Regions from separate parts of the Micromonospora cremea genome, predicted to be linked through region 2. Evidence: predicted binding sites of a transcription regulator. Region 2 holds the regulator's gene; the other holds the start of a gene.
The links. The regulator HspR, encoded in region 2, represses chaperone genes until heat shock. The targets are predictions, from matches to a motif close to TTGAGTNNNNNNNACTCAA.
Positions count from the first base shown of each region.

Region 1 (11,610 bases), on a different contig from region 2:
GACCTCGATCCGGCCGGTGCGTGGCGCGGCGAGGCGGTGCAGCTCCTGGTGCACCGCGAACTCCACCTCGGCACGGGCTGCCGGGTCGCCGGTGGCGCGTACGCGGGGCCGCCACTCGGCGCCGCGCCGGCGGACCCGGACCCGGGCCCGGCGCACACCCGGCACGGTGCCCGCCGCGTCGGCCAGCCGGCGCTCCACACAGCGGCGGTGCAGGTACCAGCCGTCCCGCTCGTCGACGCGCAGACGGACCGGCGTCCAGCGCCGCAGCTGGGCGGCCAGGACGGCCAGGCCGAGCAGCACGGCCCCGCCGGCCGCGGCACGGACACCCGGGTCGCGCCAACGGGCGCTGGTCAGCGTGTCGTACCAGCCGGTCCGGGCGAGCAGCGGCGCCGGGCGATCCAGGGTGACCAGCAGCGCCTGCACGGCCAGCAGCGCGCCGCCGGCCAGCAGCGTGGCGGCCAGCAGCACCGAGGCGACCCGGTTGGCGGTCCGCACGTCAGCCTCCAGCCGCCTGCCCGGTGTGGGGCACGTCGACGCCGGGGACGAGCAGGTCGTCCACCGTGACGGTCACCGCCGCCACGGTGAGCCCGGTGTCGGCGGCCACCCGGTCGGCGACCGCCACCCGGACCGCCTCGGCGACGGCGGGCACGCTGTGCCCGTACCAGGTGACCAGATGCAGGTCGAGGCCCACGGACCGGTGGTCCATGCGGACCGTGGCCGGGTGGGCGCCGGACACGCCCGGCACCCGGCCGGCCGCGTCGGCTGCGATGCGCGCGACGTCCGCCGACCCGGCGGTGCCCCGTTCCCACCGGCCCGCGCCGACGCTCTGGCCGGTCCCGGCGGTGGGGCCGGTCCCGGCGCTGGGGCTGATTCCGGCGTTCCGGCCGGTCCGGGCGCTGGGGCGGGTCCCGGCGCTCGGATCCCGACCGGCGGTCGCGACGGTGCCGCCGCTCGGGTCGGGGCCGGCGGTCGGGCGGATGGTGCCGGGTGGCGCCGCGAGCCGGTGGTGGCGCCCTGCGCGGCCGGCGCGAGGTCGCCGGAGGATGGTCGGATCGCCGGCCAGCCGAGGCCGGCCGGCACGGCGAGCGCTGTCACCCTGGCGCCCGCGAGCGCCCGGACCGTTACCGGCGAGGACGCCGAACTGGCGTTCCGACATGCTGACCTCCCGACCGGTCCGCTACCGACGACCCCGCTGGATACACGCTGCGGCGACCCCTGGAACCCAGCTGCTCTGTGATGTGAGTCACAGCAGCTGTCCGGGCACTGGCGCGCTCCGATGGTCCTTGACACGCTTCTACAACGTTGTAACGCTCGCTTCGTCCCGAGGAGGCCTCATGCGTGTTCCCCCGGCGCCGCCGGCGGCGCCCGCCGCCGACCCCGTGCCCAGCGGCGATGACGAGGTACCGGTCGAGGCGCTCGGCGACCTGTACCGCGACGGCATCACCGCCTGCCGGGGCGCCTTGGACCCGGGCTGGGCGGAGCAGGTCGGCAACGATGTGGCCGTCGCGTTCGAGGAGGCACGCTCCCGCCCCGACGGCGCGGTCGGCCGCGGCCCGCAACGCTGGTACGTGGAGATCCATCCGGAGCAGCTGCGCGGCTTCGTCGAGTTGGTCACCCACCCGTGGGTGGTGTCGGTCTGCCGGGCGGTGCTCGGCCCGGAGTACGAGATCGTCGAGCTGGGTTTCGACATCCCCTTCCCCGGGGCGGCGATGCAACCCTGGCACCGGGACTTCCCGATGCCGGAGGAGACCCGGCGGCAGCGGCGGCTCACCTCGCTGGCGTTCAACCTGACCACCGTGGACACGGTGGAGGAGATGGGGCCGTTCGAGATCGCCCCCGGCACCCAGTGGGACGACGGCGTCGACTTCGACCACGAGATGTTCCCGCCCCGGGAGCGCTACCCGCGGTACCAGCAGCGGGCGGTGCGCAAGTACCCGCAGCGCGGGGACATCTCCGCCCGGTCGGCGCTGACGATCCACCGCGGCACCCCGAACGTCTCCCAGTCGCCCCGCCCGGTGCTGGTGCTCGGCGTGGACGCCCCCGGCGCGGGCAACGCCGCACACCACGACATGGCCGTCACCCACGCCTACTGGGAGCGCCTGCCCGCGTTGGTCCGGGCGCACCTGCCCTGCCCGGTGGTGGACCGGCTGGAGCCGATCCGGCAGAAGCACACGATCGAGGGCCTGGTGATGGGCGCCGCCGAGTAACCGCCGGTCCGGCCGGCCGGGCGGTCCCGGCCGCACCGCCGACGCGCGCGCCATGATCGACCGCCTAGACTCGGCCCGGCTCGACCGACCGGCGGATGGATCAGGCAGATGACGAGCACCGTCAGCGACGACCGTGGCTGGCTGCGGGCGTTGCCCGCCGACGGTGAGCGGGACACGCTGTTCACCCGCGCCGGTCACCGGGTGCACCCGGCGCGCCGCCTCAGCGAGCTGGTCCAGGGGCGTCCACCCGGGGTCACCGGCAGCCAGTGGAGTTCGGCCAGCCGGGCCGGCTTCGACTTCGTGGTCTGCGCCGCCGACACCGGTCGGCCGATCGTCGCCGTGGAGATCGGCCCGGTCGCGACCGCCGGCTCCGCGGAGCAGCGGGCCGAGCGACTCAAGGACGCGGTGAGCGCGGCGGTCGGGCTGCCCGTACTGCGGGTCGGGTCGCCAACCCTGCGGGCGGCGGAGCACGGCAGACGCCTGGTGGAGTACGTCATCGACGCGCGGGACTACGCGGCGGGCGGCGCCGGGGACGAGCCGACCCCGGTGGGTTTCCGGGACATCCTCGGCCGGCTGCCGGACGGCCGGACCGGGCCGGTCAACGACCTCGGCGCGCTGGCCCGTGCGGCCGCGGTCGAGGCGTACGTCGCCCGGCGGCTGGCCGACCCGATCGTGCGGGGGCTGCACGTGCGCTGGGCGGACGGCCCGGCGCAGGGGTGGAGCTGGGTGCAGGTGCGCCCCGACGCCTGCCTGGTCGAGCGGGTCTCGGTGACCGAGCACCGCTTCTCCTGCGGCATCGACGCGGCCCGGCTGGCCGAGGACCTCGCCACGGTCGCCGTCGGGGAACGACTGCGCGTCACCGAACCCGTCGACCCGGACCTGCTGCCGCGCGCCGAGCTCACCGCGGAGATCGTCGCGCTGAGTCGGCGCCGGCACGAGCTGGTGGGCGGTTTCGCGTTCGACCACCTCTGCGTCGACTGATCCGTTACCCGCTGCATCCAGCCGACCCTTCCGGCGCGGCCCGCGCCAGATCGCGGCAATTTCCTGTGCGTCGGTTGAACCTTCCCGCTCGCCGTCCCGTACTCCTGCGCGAATGAAGAGGATCTCCCCATCCGCGTCGACGGGACGCGGGAGACGGTGCGGAAAGGGCATCGTCGGCCATCGACACGTCACCGGGTAGGTCGCGGTGGTCGCCGCCGTGGCGTGCCATCTCACATCCGTCGGTCCGCCGAGGGCAGGAATCCACTACCGGATCGAGAAGGAGAGCAATTCGATGCGCAGGTCCACACGGGCGCGCCGGTCATCCGGCAACGCGCGGAGCAAGCGTCTGCTGGCCGTTGTCGGCACGCTCGTGGTCTTCGGTGGAGTAGTCGCCGTGACCCAGATTTCGTCGGCCCAGGACCGGCGGCCGAACAATCCACGGCCGGCCTCTGGACAGTGTGTGCAGCCGAGCCCGGGCGCTACCGCGCCGAATGGCGACGGCTCGACCACCCGGACGTGGCAGAACGGTCGGTGGGTGCGTAACCACTGGGGTGACGGGCAGCAGTCGGTCCCCGAGTGCGAGGACGGCAAGGACGGCACGGTCGGCAGCGGCTCGGCCATCGCCTGCCCGGACGTGACGGCCAAGCTGCCGCAGGTGCCGGCCCGGGCCCGGGCCGAGGTGGACCGCAACCTCGCCCAGTTGCAGACCCAGATCGCCGAGGCCGACCGCCGGCTGGCCGCCGAGGGCAGCAAGGGCGAAGCCGTCATCCGCACCTCTCTCCTGCAACCGCTGGCGGCCAAGCGGCGCGCGGTGCTGGACCGCATCACGACCGCCATCGACCGGGCCGGGCCGCGCCCGCAGGGTCTCGCGCAGCTCGCCGAATGCCAGGTGCAGCCGACGGGTAACAGCGGCGGCGGCAACACGGGTGGTGGTAACACCGGCGGTGGCAACACCGGTGGTGGCAACACCGGCGGTGGTAACACTGGCGGTGGTGACACCGGTGGCGGCAATGCTCCCGGTGCCGGGCTCGGCGTGCTGGCCAACAACTGCGACGAGAGCCAGCTCCAGCCGCACGACGGCTTCCAGAACGGCAACCGCTGCGTGAGCACCGAGTTCGGTGAGGTCGGCGCGGCCGCCAACAACCCCTCGCTGCTGATCACCGAGTTCCCTGAGCAGGTCGGCCAGAACCAGGCCTTCACCCTGCGGGTCAGCACCCGCAACCTGATCCGGGACCGCTTCCTGGCTGCCGGTCAGGGCGGGTACTACGTGGAGAGCTCGCTGCTCAACGACCAGGGCCTGGTCCGCGGGCACTTCCACACCGCCTGCCGGATGCTGGACAGCCTGACCGCCCCGCCCGAGCCGCAGGAGGTGCCCGCCTTCTTCGTCGCCACCGAGGACGGGCGCGGTGGTGCCCAGCCGGACGAGGTGACCATCCAGATCCCGGGTCTGCCCGAGTCGGGCACCGCGCAGTGCGCGGTGTGGGCCGGTGACGGCTCGCACCGTCTGCCGATGATGGAACGGGCCAACCAGACCCCGGCGTTCGACGCGGTGCGTATCGAGGTCAGCTAGGTCGGAACAGATCGAGCCGACCAGCGGCGGTCGGTCACCGGGGCGGACAGCCCGGGTGACCGGCCGCCGCGTATCTCCCCGGCGCGCAGCGGTGCCGCCGGGGAATGAGCCTTCGACGGAAGACGGCCGGTGAAAGTCCGACGGGGTCACGCCGTTTCCGGCGAGACCCCGTCCGCGTGTCGTGCGATCAGCGGTTCTTGTACGCCTCGACGACCTCGACCGGGATCCGGCCCCGCTCGGAAATCTTGTAGCCGTTCTTGACGGCCCATTCCCGGATGGCCCGGTTCTGCTCCCGATCCATTCCGGCGCCGCTGGGTCGCCCCGGCCGCCGAACTGTCCGGGTGTTCTCCACCGGGCCTCGGCCGATCCGCCGACCCGCATTGATGTACGGATCCAGCGCCTTGCGCAGGACGCCGGCATTCTCGTCCGAGACATCGATCGTGTAGGCCACGCCGTCAAGACTGAACTCGACGGTCCGGTCGGCCTTCCCACCGTCGAGGTCGTCGGTCAGCACCGTGATTACTTTTCTCGCCATTGCCAATTACTCCCTGTGTGTGGCGGGATGTGTCCAAAGTCTGACCTATCACCCCGGGAAACCGCAACAATATGCGTCCCATTTCATTTCGGCGCGTCGCGATTTCCCTGCCGCAAAACCGGGAACGGACGCTGAGTCGGGGAAGGGCCCGGCCTCATTCGCCGAGCAGGCCGGCGTGCCCGGCGACGGCGGCGGCCTCCGCCCGGTTGGTCACCCGCAGCTTGCGCAGCAGCGCGGCGGTCATCCGTTTCACCGTCCGCTCCGAGACGTGCAGTTCCTCGGCGATGTCGACGGTGTTACGGCCGGCGGCGATCGCGCGCAGCAGCCGGCGCTCCTCGCCGTCCAGGTCGACCGGCGCGGCACGCGAGGGCCGCAGCACGGCGCGCAGCAGTTCGGCCGGCAGCACCGCCCAGCCGTCGAGGACGGCCAGCAGCGGGGGCAGCAGCTCCTCGGGTTCGCTGGTCTTCGGCAGGAACCCCTCGGCGCCCGCCCGCAGCGCCTCCAAGGCCGGTGCCGGGTCGGCTGAGCCGGACATCGCGACCACCCGCACCCGTGGGGTGGTCCGCCGGATCGCGGCCACCGCCCGGGTGCCACCCGGTGGCGGCATGTGCAGGTCGACCAGCGCCAGGTCGGGGTGGCAGCGGCTGACCAGGGCGGCCGCCGCGGCGGCGTCGCCGGTCGAGCCGACCACCTCGGCGCGGCCGTCGGTGGTCAGCGGGAGCAGCAGCTCCAGGCCGCGGACGAAGAGGGGGTGGTCGTCCACGACCGCGAGTCTGATGGCGGGGGCGTCCGGCATGTCTGGGCCGTTCCCCAGCGGGTACCGATCATGCGGGTACGCACCGAACGAGGGGAGTCGGGTGGATGCGCGCACGCCACGGTTTGCAGGGCCTGTTGCGAGGGTTGCGCCGGACCGATGTCGGGCCTGGTGAGCGGGGGTCCTCGCAGGTTGACTCCGAGCTGTTGCTGCGCGTGCTGTGCCACGAGTTCCGTACTCCGGTCACCACCCTGACCTCGCTGACCCGGGCACTGGCCGACGAGCGGCGGGAGCTGACCGGCGCGGACCGGCGGGCGATCACCGAGCTGGCCCGCGACCAGGCCGTACACCTGCAGGGTCTGCTGCGCGGCGCGGCCGCCGGCACCGGCGCGCTGGCTCTGAGCGCGCAGCCGGAGCCGGCAGTGCCGCTGGCCGGGATCCTGCGCCAGGCCGCCGCGCTGGTGCCGGCGGACCGGCGGCGGGCTCGGGCCACCCGGCGGGCCTGCGCCTGCCCGGTGCCCGCCGGGCGGACCCGGCAGGTGCTGGTGAATCTCGTGGAGAACGCGCTGCGGCACGGGCCGGCGGAGGGTCAGGTCGGGCTCTACGCCGCGCTGCGCCGCCCCGGACTGAGCATCCTGGTCACCGACGAGGGGCGGGTGGACGACGCGCTGCTGGCCGCGATGCGCCGCCCGGCGCCGGTGGCCGGGGTGTCCGGCCTCGGTCTCTGGATCGTGCGACAGCTGGTGGCGGCGGACGGGGGAGTGCTACGGGTGCACCGGTTGCGGCCGCGCGGTGTGGCGCTGGAGGTGCTCCTGCCCGTGGTTCGGCCGGTGCGCTGACCCCGCCGGGACACGGGTTGGCCCGGCCGGGTCACCGGGCGGGGAATGGTCCTCCTGCCAGCTCGCCGGCACCGAGGAGGACCGATGTTCGGTCATGTCAAGGACCTGCAGTTCGAGGCGAAGCCGGACGGCCCGGACGCGGCGTTCGCCCGCCGGTTGCAGGAGATCCTGGGCGGCAAGTGGGGCGAGATGACCGTCGCCAACCAGTACCTCTACCAGGGCTGGAACTGCCGGCTGCCCGGCAAGTACAAGGACCTGCTGCTCGACGTCGGCACCGAGGAGATGGGCCACGTCGAGATGATCGCCACCATGATCACCCGCCTGCTGGAGAACGCCCCCCTGTCCCTGCAGGAAGCCGCCGACGACAACCCCATGGTCGCCGCGATCTACGGCGGGTCCAACCCCGCGCACTTCATCCACGGCGGCGGCGGCGCCCTGCCCACCGACAGCAACGGCGTGCCCTGGAACGCCGCGTTCATCACCGCCAGCGGCAACCTGATGGCCGACTTCCAACTCAACGTCACCGCCGAGGCACAAGGCCGCCTGCAGGTCGCCCGCCTGTTCAACATGACCGACGACCCCGGCGTCAAGCAGATGCTGCGCTTCCTGCTGGCCCGCGACACCATGCACCAGAACATGTGGATGGCCGCCATCGAACAACTCAAGCAGGACGGCCTGGAAGAAATGCCGGTCCCCGACGCCTTCACCGACTCCACCGAGTTCACCCAGGCCCCCGAACCGGTGCTCGCACCCGGCGACCCCCGCCTGTACGGCACCACCCCGGACCTGGCCGACGACCTGCTCGACGACGACGCCACCTGATGCCGGCGCGCCCGCGCGTGAGCTGCTGTTTCCGGTCCGCCGTCCGGAACCCGGCAGTGGTCTGGGTCACAGTGCGGAACAAGGGGAACGCTTTGTTACTTGAGTGAGACACGCTCAAGTCAACGCGATAGCAGGTGTTCGATGGCAACTCTTCCGGTACTTCCCCTGACCGACAGCGTGCTGCTGCCTGGCATGGTCATCCCGGTGACCCTCGACCCGACCACCCAGGCCGCGGTCGACGCGGCCCGCGCGACCGGTGACCGCAAGCTGCTCGCCGTGCCCCGCATCGACGGCGAGTACGGCCCGGTGGGCACCGTCGCCACCATCGAGAAGGTCGGCCGACTGCCCGACGGCGAGCCGGCCGCGGTCGTCCGTGGCCTCTCCCGGGCCCGGATCGGCTCCGGCGTGCCCGGCCCCGGTGCCGCGCTCTGGGTCGAGGCGACCGAACTGACCGAACCCGCGCCCGCCGGTCGGGCGCGTGAGCTCGCCCGCGAGTACCGCGCCCTGATGACCTCGGTCCTCCAGCAGCGTGGCGCCTGGCAGGTCATCGACGCGATCGAGCGGATGACCGACCTGTCCGAGCTGGCCGACTCGGCCGGCTACGTCTCCTGGCTGAGCCTGGAGCAGAAGACCGAGCTGCTCGCCGCGCCAGACGTCACCGCCCGGCTGGAGCTGCTGGTCGGCTGGGTGAAGGAACACCTGGCCGAGCAGGAGGTCACCGAGCAGATCAACACCGACGTCCGGGAGGGGCTGGAGAAGTCCCAGCGGGAGTTCCTGCTCCGCCAGCAGCTCGCCGCGATCCGCAAGGAGCTGGGTGAGGACGAGCCGGACGGCTCGGCCGACTACCGGTCCCGGGTCGAGGGCGCCGACCTGCCGGAGAAGGTCCGCGAGGCGGCCCTGCGCGAGGTCGGCAAGCTGGAGCGGGCCAGTGACGCCTCCCCGGAGGCCGGCTGGATCCGCACCTGGCTGGACACCGTGCTCGAGATGCCGTGGGGGACGCGTACCCAGGACAACACCGACCTGGCCGCGGCGCGGGCGGTGCTCGACGCCGACCACGCCGGCCTGGCCGACGTCAAGGACCGCATCCTGGAGTACCTCGCGGTGCGCAACCGCCGCGCCGAGCGCAACCTCGGCGTGGTCGGCGGTCGCGGGTCCGGCGCGGTGCTGGCCCTCGCCGGTCCGCCCGGGGTCGGCAAGACCAGCCTCGGCGAGTCGGTCGCCCGGGCGCTCGGGCGCAACTTCGTGCGGGTGTCGCTCGGCGGCGTCCGCGACGAGGCCGAGATCCGCGGTCACCGGCGCACCTACGTCGGGGCGCTGCCCGGCCGGATCGTCCGCGCGCTGCGCGAGGCCGGTTCGATGAACCCGGTCGTGCTCCTCGACGAGGTGGACAAGCTGGCCGCCGGCTACGCCGGCGACCCGGCCGCCGCCCTGCTGGAGGTGCTCGACCCGGCGCAGAACCACACCTTCCGGGACCACTACCTGGAGGTCGACCTGGACCTGTCCGACGTGCTCTTCCTGGCCACCGCCAACGTGGTGGAGACCATCCCCGGCCCGCTGCTGGACCGGATGGAGCTGGTCACCCTGGACGGGTACACCGAGGACGAGAAGGTCGCCATCGCCCGGGACCACCTGCTGCCCCGGCAGCGGGAGCGGGCCGGGCTGACCGCCGAGGAGGTCAGCGTCGCCGACGAGGCGCTGGCGCTGATCGCGGGGGAGTACACCCGGGAGGCCGGCGTCCGGCAGCTCGAGCGTGCCCTGGCCAAGATCCTGCGCAAGGTGGCGGTGGCGCTGGCGACCGACCCGGCGCCGGTACGCGTCGACACCGGCAACCTCGCCAGCTACCTGGGCCGGCCGAAGTTCACCCCGGAGTCGGCCGAACGCACGGCGGTGCCGGGCGTGGCCACCGGCCTCGCCGTCACGGGCGCCGGCGGGGACGTGCTCTTCATCGAGGCGACCAGCATGGAGGGCGAGCCGGGCCTGACCCTGACCGGTCAGCTCGGTGACGTGATGAAGGAGTCGGCGCACATCGCGCTCTCCTACCTGCGCTCGAACGGGCGCCGGCTCGGCATCGACCCGAACGCCCTGGCGGGGCGGCGGATCCACCTGCACGTTCCGGCGGGTGCGGTGCCCAAGGACGGCCCCAGCGCCGGCATCACCATGGTGACCGCGTTGGCGTCGCTGGTCACCGGCCGCCCGGTCCGCCCGGAGTTCGGGATGACCGGTGAGGTGACGCTCTCCGGTCGGGTGCTGCCGATCGGCGGGGTGAAGCAGAAGCTGCTCGCCGCACACCGGGCCGGCCTCACCGAGGTGATCATCCCGGCGCGCAACGAGCCGGACCTGGACGACCTGCCGGCCGAGGTGCGCGAGGCGCTGACCGTGCACACCCTGGCCGACGTGGCCGACGTGCTCGCCCTGGCGCTGCGTCCGGCCGAGGTCGACGCGCTCGACGGCCCGGCGCTCGCCGCGGCCTGACCCACCACGACAGGCCCCCGCCGTCTCTCCCGACGGCGGGGGCCTGTCGCTGTACGAGTCGAGCGGCGAACCGTGCTGTCGTGCTCGAACCCTCAACCACCTCGCCCGCGCGAGGCGGTCCCCCGGAGGGTGTCGCTCGTCCTCGCCGCGGTCGTGGCGTCGGGCCGGTTCGGCCCGTACCCCTCCTGATCCTTCCGCCGGCGACCGTCGTACCCGTCGATCGCCGGCGGTCCGTTCAGCGGTCGCCGCCGCGGTCCCGGCGCACGGTGGCCTTGCGGCCCTTGATGGTGCTGCCGCGCAACCCGGCGATCACCTCGTCGGCCATCCCCGGCGGCACCTCCACCAGCGAGAACCGGTCGGCGATCTCGATCGAGCCGATGTCCCGGCCGCTGATCCCGGTCTCCCCGGTGATCGCGCCGACCAGATCCTGCGGGCGCACCCCCGCGCGCCGGCCCAGGCCGATGAAGACCTGGACGCCGTTGCCACCCGAGCGCGGCCGGCCGCCACCGCGGCGGTCACCGCCCCGACCGCCGGTCTCCGGCCGGCCCTCGCGCGGGCCGCGCACCGGCGCCTGCGGGATCTCCTCCTCGTCGTCCGAACCCGGCGAGGTCACCTCGTGTGCCAGCTTCACCGCGGCGAGGGCCACCTCCATCAGGTCGAACTCGTCCGTCAGCGTCTCCACGATCACCCGGTACGGGTCCAGGTCGTCCTCGAGCAGGCTCTCCCGCAGTGCCGCCTGGGTCAGCTCCAGCCGGCGGGTGCGCATGTCCGCCACCGTCGGGATCTTGTCGATGGTGATCCGCTGGCCGGTCACCCGCTCGATGGTCTTCAGCATCCGGTGCTCGCGCGGCTCGGCCAGGGTGATCGCCACGCCCTCCCGCCCGGCCCGGCCCACCCGGCCGATCCGGTGCACGTACGACTCCGGCGCCGACGGCACGTCGTAGTTGACCACGTGGGTGAGCTGCTCGACGTCCAGCCCGCGGGCCGCCACGTCGGTGGCGACCAGCAGGTCGGCGGTGCCGGCCCGCAGCCGCCCCATCACCCGGTCCCGCTGCTCCTGGCTCATCCCGCCGTGCAGCGCCTCGGAGCGGTAGCCCCGGCCGTTCATCGTCTCGGTCAGCCGGTCCACCTCCTCCCGGCTCCGGCAGAACACGATCGCCGCGGTGGGCGACTCCACGTCCAGCACCCGACCCAGCGCGGCGGGCTTGTGCGCCCGGGTCACGATGTACGCGCTCTGCCGCACCCGGGGCGCCTCGCCGGCCACCTGCTGCTCCCGGCCGATCTCGATCCGCACCGGCTCCCGCAGGTGCTGGCGAGCCATCCCGTCGATCCGGGACGGCATCGTGGCCGAGAAGAGCACGGTCTGGCGCTGCGCCGGGGCGTGCTCCAGGATCGCCTCGATGTCCTCGGCGAAGCCCATGTCGAGCATC
Region 1 covers NZ_FSQT01000001.1:1,878,944-1,890,553, reverse strand. The annotation lists gene BUS84_RS08680 (DUF6286 domain-containing protein) at 1-495, opposite strand, end outside; gene BUS84_RS08675 (Asp23/Gls24 family envelope stress response protein) at 497-1,156, opposite strand; gene BUS84_RS08670 (phytanoyl-CoA dioxygenase family protein) at 1,335-2,207, shown strand; gene BUS84_RS08665 (DUF2726 domain-containing protein) at 2,316-3,188, shown strand; gene BUS84_RS38975 (hypothetical protein) at 3,481-4,758, shown strand; gene BUS84_RS08655 (histone-like nucleoid-structuring protein Lsr2) at 4,946-5,293, opposite strand; gene BUS84_RS08650 (response regulator) at 5,448-6,056, opposite strand; gene BUS84_RS08645 (sensor histidine kinase) at 6,155-6,886, shown strand; gene BUS84_RS08640 (manganese catalase) at 6,971-7,708, shown strand; gene lon (endopeptidase La) at 7,850-10,180, shown strand; gene BUS84_RS08630 (DEAD/DEAH box helicase) at 10,416-11,610, opposite strand, start outside.
Region 1: lon (endopeptidase La) is a predicted target of HspR. The motif match lies at 7,808-7,826, and genes of this name have one in related genera.

Region 2 (11,610 bases):
ATCTCCTCGATCTCCAGCCGACGGACCGCCCGCTCGATCTCGTCCACCTCGACCGGCCGGGAGTCGATCTCCATCCGGAGCCGGGACGCGGACTCGTCGACCAGGTCGATCGCCTTGTCCGGCAGGAACCGGTCGGTGATGTAGCGGTCCGACAGCGACGCGGCGGCGACCAGCGCGGCGTCGGTGATCCGGACGCCGTGGTGCACCTCGTAGCGCTCCTTGAGCCCGCGCAGGATGCCGATGGTGTCCTCAATGGTCGGCTCGCCGACCAGCACCGGCTGGAAGCGGCGCTCCAGCGCCGGGTCCTTCTCGATGTGCTCGCGGTACTCGTCCAGCGTGGTCGCGCCGACCATCCGCAGCTCACCGCGGGCGAGCATCGGCTTGAGCATGTTGCCGGCGTCCATCGAGCCCTCGCCCTTGCCGGCGCCGACGACGGTGTGCAGCTCGTCGAGGAACGTGATGACCTGCCCGTTGGAGTTCTTGATCTCCTCCAGCACGGACTTCAGCCGCTCCTCGAACTGGCCGCGGTACTGGGCGCCGGCGACCATCGCGCCGAGGTCCAGCGAGACCAGCTTCTTGTCGCGCAGCGACTCGGGCACATCACCGGCGACGATCCGCTGGGCGAGGCCCTCGACGATGGCGGTCTTGCCGACGCCGGGCTCGCCGATCAGCACCGGGTTGTTCTTGGTACGCCGGGAGAGCACCTGGATCACCCGGCGGATCTCCGAGTCCCGGCCGATCACCGGATCGATCTTGCCGTCGCGGGCGCTGGCGGTCAGGTCGACGCCGTACTTGGCCAGGGCCTGGTAGGTCTGCTCCGGGTCGGCGGTGGTGACCCGCCGGTCCCCACCCCGGACGCTCGGGAAGGCGGCGACCAGGGTCTCCTCGGTGGCGCCGACCGACGTCAGCGCGCCGGACACCGCGCCGCCCACCCGGGCCAGGCCGGCGAGCAGGTGCTCGGTGGACGTGTACTCGTCGCCCAGCGGCCGGGCGATCTGCTCGGCGGCGCCGATGGCGTTGACGAATTCCCGGGCCAGCGTGGGCTCGGCGATGCTGGAGCCCCGCGCCGCCGGCAGGGCGTCGACCGCCCGCTGGGCGGCCCGGCGCAGCTCGGCGGGGTCGGCCCCGACGGCGCGCAGCAGGCCGGCGGCGGTCGAGCCGTCGGTGTCCAGCAGGGACAGCAGCAGGTGCCAGGGCTCCACGGTGGCGTGGCCGCGCTGGTTAGCCAGCGCGACGGCACCGGTGATGGTTTCGCGGCTCTTGGTGGTGAGGCGTTCGGTGTTCATGGGCTCCCCCGGATCGGCGTTGTCCACTGGGTTGGACACAACCAGAGTTGAGCGTATTCCGCTCAACCTTAACGTTGTGACGCCCATCACTCCCGGCGCTGCCACCGCCAGTCGAATTCCCCGGCCGCCGGGGGCGGGCCGGGAAGCGGGTCGGTGCCCGGCGCCGCCGACAGTCCGGCCAGCAGCACCGCGAGCTGACGACGGCGCAACTGCCGGGTCCGCTCCGGATCGGGTACGCGCACCGCGGCGCACGCCTCCAGCAACAGGCCCAGATCCTGCACGACCACGTCGGGGCGCAGCCGCCCACTGGCACGGGCCCGCTCGAACAGGGCGGTGGCCAGTTCGTTGGCGCGCACCGCGTCCCGGCCCATCTCCTCGTTCGGCGTGAAGGTGCCGGCCAGGTGGACGGTGAGCGAGTGCACGTCGGCGTCGACCACCCGGGCCACGAATCCGGCGAACGCGACCCAGTCGTCCGGCTCCGCGAGGGCGGTCTCGGCTTCGGCGACGTACCGGCGCAGCCCGTCATGGCAGAGCTGGCGCAGCAGGTCTTCCTTGCCCGCGTACCGCCGGTAGAGGGCGCTGATGCCGACGCCGGCACGTTCGGCGACGGCGGCGATCGGCGCCTTCGGGTCGTCGAGGAAGACCGCGCGGGCTGCTTCGAGGATCACCTCGTCGTTGCGGGCGGCCTGGGCACGGCGGCCGGCCAGCGGCGCTTCGGTCTTTCCGGGGGAAGTCGGCATACCGCCAGGATAACAGTGGAACGGATCGTTCCGGTCTGCTATGTCATAGCAGAACGAAGCATTCCGTTCCGAAGGAGTCCTGAGATGACCGGCACCGCGATCCGCCCGTTCCGCGTCGAGATCCCGCAGACCGCCCTCGACGACCTGGCCGCCCGACTGAGCCTCACGATCTGGCCCGCCGAACTGCCCGGCGCCGGCGACGACTACGGGATGAGCAACGACCGGGTCCGCGCCCTCGTCGACCGGTGGCGGGACGGGTTCGACTGGCGGGCCGTCGAGGCCCGACTGAACGCGTACCCGCAGTTCCGCACCGAGATCGACGGCGAGCAGATCCACTTCCTGCACGTGCGGTCGTCCCGACCGGACGCCACCCCACTGGTGCTCACCCACGGCTGGCCCGGCTCGGTGCTGGAGTACCTGGACGTGATCGCCCCGCTCACCGAGCCGACCGCACCGGACGCGCCAGCCTTCCACCTGGTCATCCCGTCGCTGCCGGGCTTCGGGTTCAGCGGCCCGACCCGCAGCGCCGGCTGGAACCGACACCGCACCGCCCGCGCCTGGGCGGAGCTCATGAGCCGATTGGGGTACGACCGCTACGGCGCGGTCGGCAACGACGCCGGCTCGATGGTCGCGCCGGAGCTGGGCCGGATCGACGCGGCGCACGTGCTCGGCGTGCACGTCACCCAACTCTTCTCGTTCCCCTCGGGGGACCCGGCCGAGTTCGCCGGGCTCTCCGAGGCGGACCAGGCGGCGCTCAAGCACCTCCAGTGGTTCTACGAGAACAAGTTCTCCTTCAACCAGGTGCACAGCCAGCAGCCGCAGACCCTGGCGTTCGGGCTGGCCGACTCGCCGGTCGGGCTGCTGGCCTGGAACGCCCAGCTCGTCGACGTGAGCCTGGACGCCGACTTCATCCTGGCCAACGTGGCGCTCTACTGGTTCACCGGCACGGCCGCCTCGGCGATCCGGTTCTACTGGGAGGACGCGCACGCCGGCGACACGCCGACCGAGCCGACCACCGTGCCGACCGCGCTGGCCATGTTCCCCGGCGACTTCCAGTCGATCCGCCGCTTCGCCGAGCGGGACCACGCGAACATCGTCCGGTGGACGGCGTACGGGACAGACGTCGACGGGCGGGGCGACGTCGGCGGCCACTACGCCGCTCACCAGGCCACCGACGTGCTGGCCGCCGACATCCGCGAGTTCTTCGCCAGCCTTCGCTGACCACGGCGTGCGCCGGTGCCCGCTCTGCTCCGCCGGGGTGGGCACCGACGCATCCTGGGCGTCCATTTCCCGGAAGTGGGGGCGTCCAGGCTGCCGGGACACCGCGACATCGCCGAAACCGAGTCGATCATCTGGAAGGAAACGGCCGCCGTAGGGGCCGGATTCGACCAAGATCTGGGCGTGGTGCACCAAGCGGTAGCCTTGGCTGGTGCGAGTACGAGTCGAGCAGATTGCCTTACCCGGGATCGGCGTACGCCACGATCTGGTGACGGAGTCCGGACGCCGCCTGGGCGTTGTCTCCCACCGCAATGGCCGCCGGGATCTCGTCCTCTACGACCCCGACGATCCTGACTCGTGCCAGGCGGACATCCCGCTGACGGACGATGAGGCGGAAGCGCTGGCCGACATCCTCGGCGCGTCGCTGATGCTCGGGCAGCTCTCCGGGCTGCGGGAGCAGGCCGCCGGTCTGCTCACCGAGCAGATCGCCATCACGGCCGGGTCGAGGTATGTCAACCGGAGGCTCGGTGACACCAAGGCGCGTACCCGCACCAGCGCCTCCATCGTGGCGGTACTGCGCGACGGCGAGGTGATCGTCTCGCCGCTTCCTTCCTTCCGCTTCGCGGCCGGCGACGTGGTGGTCGTCGTCGGGACCCGCAAGGGTCTCGACGGTGTGTCCGCCATCCTCGCCGACAGTGACCCGGACGGCTGAGGCGGATGCACGATTCCACCACACTGCTCGTCGAAGTCGGCGCGCTGCTGCTGTTGCTCGGTGTCCTCGGCCGGCTCAGCCGCCGGGTAGGTCTCTCACCCATCCCCCTCTACCTGCTCGCCGGGCTCGCCTTCGGGCACGGTGGGCTGCTGCCGCTCGCCGCAAGCGAGGAGTTCTTCGCGGTCGGCGCCGAGATCGGCGTCATCCTGCTGCTGGTGATGCTCGGCCTGGAGTACTCGGCCAACGAGCTGGTCGGCAACCTCCGCTCGGCGGCCCCGGCTGGGCTGATCGACGGCGTGCTCAACGCACTGCCCGGTGCGGCGTTCGCCCTGCTGCTCGGCTGGGACTGGGTGGCCGCCCTGGTGCTCGGCGGTATCACCTGGGTCTCGTCCTCCGGCGTGATCGCCAAGGTCCTCGCCGACCTGGGCCGGCTCGGTAACCGGGAGACTCCGGTGATCCTCTCGGTCCTGGTGATCGAGGACCTGGCGATGGCGCTCTACCTGCCGCTGGTCACCGCGGTGCTGGCCGGCACCGGCCTGCTCGGCGGCGGCATCGCGCTCGCCGTGGCGGTGGGAACGGTGCTGCTCGTGCTGGTGCTCGCCATCCGGTACGGCCATCTGATCTCGTCCGCCCTGTCGGCGAAGGACCCGGAGGCGCTGCTGCTCGGCGTACTCGGTCTGACCCTGCTGATCGCCGGTCTGGCGGCGAAGCTCCAGGTGTCGGCGGCGGTCGGGGCGTTCCTGGTCGGCATCGCGCTCTCCGGGCCGGTGGCGCACCACGCCACCGAGTTGCTCTCCCCGCTGCGGGACCTGTTCGCCGCGGTGTTCTTCGTCTTCTTCGGGCTGGTCACCGACCCACGGGACATTCCCCCGGTGCTGCTGCCCGCGCTCGCGCTGGCCGTGGTCACCATGGCGACGAAGACGCTCACCGGTTACCTCGCGGCTCGCCGTGTCGGCATCGCCGAACCCGGTCGATGGCGGGCCGGCCTGGCACTCGTACCCCGCGGTGAGTTCTCCATCGTCATCGCCGGGCTCGCGGTGGCCGCCGGCAGCGTCGAGCCGCGGTTGGCCGCGCTGGCCACGGCGTACGTCCTGATCACCGTGGTGACCGGGCCGATGCTGGCCCGGCTGCCCGACTTCCCGTGGTTCAAGCGGTGGCTGCGCAACCGCGCGGCGGCCGAGCGGCGGCAGCCCGTTCCGGTCCACGACTGACGCGTCGCCGCCGCTGCGTGACTCCCTGATCGGCGCGGCAGCGGCGGTGGGCGGGGCCCGCCCGCCCATCCGGTGGACCCGGCCAGGCCAACGGTTGCTGAATTGCTCCCCACGGGGACTACCGCAGCACCCGACGGCGGGTTACCGTTTCGCCGCAGCAGCCAGGGTCCGCGGGTGGCCAGTGCCAACGCGGGCGAAAGCGGAAGGTTGGCCGGTGAGCGTGCAGGAGTCGACGTTCCACGGCTTCGCCAACCCCGTCGATCCGACTCCGGCGGAGTTGCGAGCTTGGGCTTACCAGCCCGATTCGGTGCCGTTGGCTTCCATGCCACCGGACTGGGACCTACTGGTCTCCGGTGACCGGCTCGTACTGACGCTCTTCGAGTTGGCGATGGATCCGACGTGCCCGGCCCGCCGCTTCGCGTTGCACTGCCTCTACATCTACGCGGCCGACGGCATCCGGACGAACTTCCGCGCCCACCCCAAGCGCCGCTTCCGCAAGCTGGTCGAGCAGGCCGAGCGCGACGGCGACGAGCTGATGAAGATCTGGGCGCACAACGGCCGCGTGCTGCTGGCCCGGCCGGATCTCTTCGTCTACCGGGACTGGTGCGAAGGCGGCCTGGTCCGCGAGAACCGCCGCCTCGGCTGACGCCGCGTGGATCGAAGGGTCGCCGCACCGCAGCCCCTTTGGAGCTGATGTCGCCAACGATTCACTCAGCACGGCGAACGGGCCGGGACCCCCCGTGGGTCCCGGCCCGCACGTCGGTTACCGGTCAGTCCCGCTTCCGCTGGGTCTCGGCCCGGGCCTGGTCGACGCCGTGGTCGACCTGGTCGGCGAACCGCCCCTCGGTGATCCGCTCCCGGAAGGTTCCCTCGGTCACCTTGTCGAACTTCTCGCGGACGGTCTCGGCCAGGTCCTCCAACCGGTCCTCCGTCTGCTGGGCCATCTCCTTCGCCGGCTCCGCCATCGCTCCCCCTGCTATGCCGGTAGGTCCGAATTAAGCCGATAGAACCCGTATCGACAGGCTAACTGGAACGGCCCGGCCCGCGCCGAGAAATCCGGTGCGGGCCGGGCCGAAAGAACGGGACCGGAAGAGCGGGTCAGCGGTCGGGCAGGCGGCGGGGCCGCCAGACCACCAGGGCGGTGGAGGTGCGGTTGGTCGGCACCAGATCACGGCCCGGGAAGCGGGCCAGCGACTCCAGTTCGGCCACCCGGCGGTACGCGGCGTCCAGCTCCGCCTCCAGCCGGGCGACCCGCTGCTGCGCCTGCTCCAGCAGCCGCTCCAGCCCGATGATCCGCTTGACCCCGGCCAGGTTGATCCCGTCGTCCTGACTGAGCCGCTGCACCTCGCGCAGCAGCACCACGTCGCGGACGCTGTAGCGACGCCCACCGCCGGCGGCCCTGCCGGGCTGCACCAGCCCCAGCCGGTCGTACTGGCGCAGGGTCTGTGGGTGCATCCCCGCCATCCGGGCCGCGACCGAGATCATCAGCACCTTGGCCTCGTAGGCAGGGTCACCCGAACCGAGGAACTCGCCCGACATCCCGCTCACCTCCGCGTCCATCCCACCGGACTAACTGACCCGACGCACCCGAGCGTCGAGATGTTCCCTGGACGCTGGCGGGCTCTGCTCGGCGAACGCCTCCAGCGCCGCCCGCGCCTCGTCCGACAACCGGGCCGGCACCACCACGTCCAGCGTGACCAGCAGGTCGCCGGCCTGCCCGTCGCGGCGGACCACGCCCTTGCCCCGGGCCCGCAGCACCCGGCCGCTCGGCGTACCAGGCGGGACCCGCAGGGTCACCGCGCCGTCCAGCGTCGGCACCCGCAGGTCCGTGCCGAGCACGGCCTCCGCGAAGGTGACCGGCACGGTCAACGTCAGGTCGTCACCGGTACGCCCGAACAGCTCGTCCGGCCGGACCTTGACGTGCACGAACAGGTCACCGGCCGGGCCACCGCGCTCACCCGGCTCACCTCGCCCGGCCAGCCGGATCCGCTGGCCGTCGGCCACGCCGGCCGGGAAGCGCACGTTCATCGTGCGGGTCTTGGTGACCCCGCCACTGCCATGGCACTCGGGGCACTTCTCCTCGACCACCGTGCCGACGCCCTGGCAGGTGCGGCACGGCTCGGAGAAGCTGAACGACCCCTGGTTGCGGGTGGTCACTCCGGCGCCGTGGCAGGCCGGACAGGTGCGCGGCTGGGTGCCGGGCTTGGCCCCGTTGCCGTGGCAGGTGTCGCAGACGCCCGGGGCGCGCAACGTCAGCGGCATGGTCACGCCCCGCACCGCGTCGCCGAAGTCCAGCGCCACCTCGGTCTCCACGTCCCGGCCCCGGGCCGGCCCGCGCGGGGCGGCCTGCCCGCCGGCCGAGCCGCCGGAGAAGATCGAGCTGAACAGGTCCTGGAAGCCGGCCCCGCCGAAGCGACGGTCGCCGCCTGCGCCCCCGCCGCCGAACATGTCGGAGACGTCGAACGGCATGCCGCCCGGCTGGCCCGCGCCCCGGGCGTTGCGCCGGAACGCGCCCGAGCCGAACAGCGAACGCATCTCGTCGTACTCGCGGCGGCGGCCGGTGTCCGACAGCACGTTGTACGCCTCGGAGACCGCCTTGAAGCGCTCCTCAGCCTTCGGGTCGCCCGGGTTGTGGTCCGGGTGCGACTCCCGGGCCAACTTGCGGTACGCCTTCTTGATGTCATCCGCGGAGGCAGCCTTGTCCACGCCGAGCACGGCGTAGAAGTCCTTCTCGAGCCAGTCCTTCGAACTCACCGGTCCACCCCCTTCCGACCGTCGAGGCCCGGCCGTCCCGCCACCGCATCGCGGCGGGCGGGACAGGCCGGTCACCGTTTCGCACTATTCCGGATCCGCGACCGCTACCAGCGCGGGGCGTAGCAGCCGCTCACCGAGCTGGTAGCCGCGCCGCATGACCTGCACGCAGGTCGGCTCGCTGACCTCGGCCGAGGTCTGGTGCGCGACCGCCTCGTGCCGGGTCGGGTCGAACGGGTCGCCCTGCTCGCCGAAGGCGGTCAGGCCGAACTTGCCCAGCGCGGTGGTGAGCTGTTCCGCCACCGTGCCGAACGGCCCGACCAGGTCGCCATGTTCCCGGGCCCGGTCCAGGTCGTCCAGGATCGGCAGCAGCGCGGCCAGCACCGAGCCGGTCGCCTGCTCCTGCACCAGGCTGCGGTCCCGGTCCACCCGCTTGCGGTAGTTGGCGTACTCCGCCGACACCCGCTGCAGGTCCCGCGTGCGCTCGTCCAGCTCGGCCCGGAGCGCCTCCATCTCGGCGCCGAGCGGCGTGCCAGTGCCGCCGCCGCCCACCGGCTGCGCCGGGGCGTCCACCACCGGTGGACCGGCCGGTGTGGGGCCGTCCATCGAGGTCGCCTCGATCTCGATCTCGTCGACCACGATCTCGGCGTCCTCGACCAGGCCCTCGGCCGGTACGTCGCTGCCCGCGTCGGCGGCGGCGCCCTCCGGCTCCGTCGCGTCGCTGATCTTGCGGTTGTTGCGGATGACGACCCGCTCCCCGTCGCCGGTGGCCGGCTCGGTGGGCGCGGAGCCACCCGGCGCCGACCCGGTGTCGCCCGGGTCGGCGGCTCGTGGCTTCTGCGTCATGCGGCTACCTCATCCCCTTCGCAGTGGATACGTGTCGGAGGCCGACGGTCACTTCTTGCCGTCCTCGTCCACGATCTCCGCGTCGACCACGTCGTCGGCGCCGCCGGCGGCACCGGCCTGCGGGCCGGTCGCCCCGGTCGCACCCGGGCCGGCCTCGCCACCCGGCTGCTGGCCCTGCTCGGCCTGCTGCGAGTAGAGCAGCGAACCGGCCTGCTGAGAGACCTGCGCCAGCCGCTCGTGCGCCGACTTGATCTTCTCGATGTCCTGACCGCCGAGGGCGCCGCGCAGCTCGCCGAGCGCCTCGTTGAGCTGCTCCCGGTTCTCGCTGGGCAGCTTGTCGCCGCTCTCGGCGAGGAACTTCTCGGTCTGCCACTGGAGCGCCTCGGCCACGTTGCGGGTCTCGGCGTCGTCGCGGCGGCGCTTGTCCTCCTCCGCGTGCTCCTCGGCGTCCCGGCGCATCCGCTCGATGTCGTCCTTCGGCAGCGAGGAGCCACCGGTGATCGTCATCTTCTGTTCCTTGCCGGTGCCCAGGTCCTTGGCGTGCACGTTGACGATGCCGTTGGCGTCGATGTCGAACGCGACCTCGATCTGCGGCACGCCGCGCGGCGCCGGCGGGAGGCCGGTCAGCTCGAAGGTGCCGAGCTTCTTGTTGTAGGCCGCGATCTCCCGCTCGCCCTGGAACACCTGGATCAGCACCGACGGCTGGTTGTCGTCCGCCGTGGTGAAGACCTCGGAGCGCTTGGTCGGGATGGTGGTGTTGCGCTCGATCAGCTTAGTGAAGATGCCACCCTTGGTCTCGATGCCCAGGCTCAGCGGCGTCACGTCGAGCAGCAGGACGTCCTTGACCTCGCCCTTGAGCACGCCGGCCTGGAGCGCGGCGCCGACGGCGACGACCTCGTCCGGGTTGACGCCCTTGTTGGGGTCACGGCCGGTGAGCTGCTTGACCAGGTCGGTCACGGCCGGCATCCGGGTCGAGCCGCCGACCAGGATCACGTGCTCGACGTCGGAGATCTTGATCCCGGCGTCCTTCACGGCCTGCTCGAACGGGCCCTTGCAGCGGTCCAACAGGTCCTGCGTCATCCGCTGGAACTCGGCGCGGCTGAGCGTCACGTCCAGGTGCAGCGGGCCGGCGGAGCCGGCGGTGATGTACGGCAGGTTGATGTTGGTGGTAGTGGCGGCGGACAGCTCGATCTTGGCCTTCTCGGCGGCCTCACGGAGCCGCTGGAGGGCCATCTTGTCCTGGCTCAGGTCGATGCCGTGCTCGCCGCGGAACGTCTTGACCAGGTGGTCGATGATCCGCTGGTCCCAGTCGTCGCCGCCGAGGTGGTTGTCACCGCTGGTCGACTTGACCTCGATGACGCCCTCGGCCAGCTCCAGCAGCGACACGTCGAAGGTGCCGCCGCCGAGGTCGAAGACCAGGACGGTCTGCTCCTTGGAGCCCTTGTCCAGCCCGTACGCCAGGGCTGCCGCGGTCGGCTCGTTGACGATCCGCAGCACGTTGAAGCCGGCGATCTCACCGGCCTCCTTGGTGGCCTGGCGCTGGCTGTCGTTGAAGTAGGCCGGGACGGTGATCACCGCGTCGGTGATCTGCTCGCCCAGGTACGCCTCGGCGTCCCGCTTGAGCTTCATCAGCGTCCGGGCCGAGATCTCCTGCGGGGTGTACTTCTTGCCGTCGATGTCGACGGACCAGTTCGTGCCGACCTCGCGCTTGACCGAGCGAATCGTCCGGTCCGGGTTCGTCACCGCCTGGCGCTTGGCGACCTCACCGACGAGCACCTCGCCGTTGCGGGCGAACGCGACGATCGACGGGGTCGTCCGCGAGCCCTCAGCGTTGGCGATGACGGTGGGCTCACCGCCCTCGAGAACGCTGACGCAGGAGTTCGTCGTGCCGAGGTCGATACCGACCGCACGTGCCATCTTCGCTTCCTCGCTTCGTAAGGTTGTGCAGGTGACGGGCACCGCCCGCGGACTGCCTGGCGGGCACCGCCCGCAGCGGGCCCACCACAAGTTGAGTGAACTTGACTCAATAGTGCCACGCCCCGGCGAATCGTCAAGTTGGGTTGAGCCGACCCGACGCAACCCAGCCGTTATTACCGTCCGGTTGTCTTCCCTTGCATCGGTCGGGCACGCTTTAGCGGTGACGACGCACGGCGATTCCGCCACCCGTTCCGGCGCGCCCGCCGTCGCAGCCCGCACCGGCCCGCCGGACGCCGCGGAGGAGCCGCCCGCCACCACCGGGGACGACAGCCTCCCCGGCGCGCTGACGGGTCTCCGGGCCGCGATCGGCGCGACCCGGTTCCCGCTCGCTCTGCCCTCCGCCGGCCCGGCCCGGCACACCGCCACCGCCCTCACCGACCAGCTCGACGACTACCTGCTGCCCCGGCTCGCCCGGCTCGACGCGCCACTGCTCGTGGTGGTCGGCGGTTCCACCGGCGCGGGCAAGTCGACCCTGGTCAACAGCCTGGTCAAGGCCCGGGTCAGCGCCGCCGGCGTGCTCCGGCCGACCACCCGCTCACCGGTGCTGGTCTGCAACCCGGCCGACGCGGCCTGGTTCCGGCAGGGTGATCTGCTGCCCGGGCTCACCCGCACCACCGAGCCGAGCGAGGACCCGCGCGCCCTGCACCTGGTCACCGCACCGGCCCTGCCCGCCGGGCTGGCCTTCCTCGACGCACCGGACATCGACTCGGTGGTCGACGCCAACCGGGCACTCGCCGGCCAACTGCTCGCCGCAGCCGACCTCTGGCTCTTCGTCACCACCGCCGCCCGGTACGCCGACGCGGTGCCCTGGGAGCTGCTGCGCAGCGCCCGGGCCCGGGGTGCGGTGATCGCCATGGTGCTCGACCGGG
Region 2 covers NZ_FSQT01000002.1:2,253,293-2,264,902, reverse strand. The annotation lists gene clpB (ATP-dependent chaperone ClpB) at 1-1,286, opposite strand, end outside; gene BUS84_RS23960 (TetR/AcrR family transcriptional regulator) at 1,373-2,026, opposite strand; gene BUS84_RS23955 (epoxide hydrolase family protein) at 2,111-3,247, shown strand; gene BUS84_RS23950 (cation:proton antiporter regulatory subunit) at 3,456-3,956, shown strand; gene BUS84_RS23945 (cation:proton antiporter) at 3,962-5,167, shown strand; gene BUS84_RS23940 (hypothetical protein) at 5,382-5,813, shown strand; gene BUS84_RS23935 (hypothetical protein) at 5,938-6,132, opposite strand; gene BUS84_RS23930 (heat shock protein transcriptional repressor HspR) at 6,266-6,706, opposite strand; gene dnaJ (molecular chaperone DnaJ) at 6,737-7,921, opposite strand; gene grpE (nucleotide exchange factor GrpE) at 8,006-8,764, opposite strand; gene dnaK (molecular chaperone DnaK) at 8,813-10,681, opposite strand; gene BUS84_RS23910 (GTPase domain-containing protein) at 10,902-11,610, shown strand, end outside.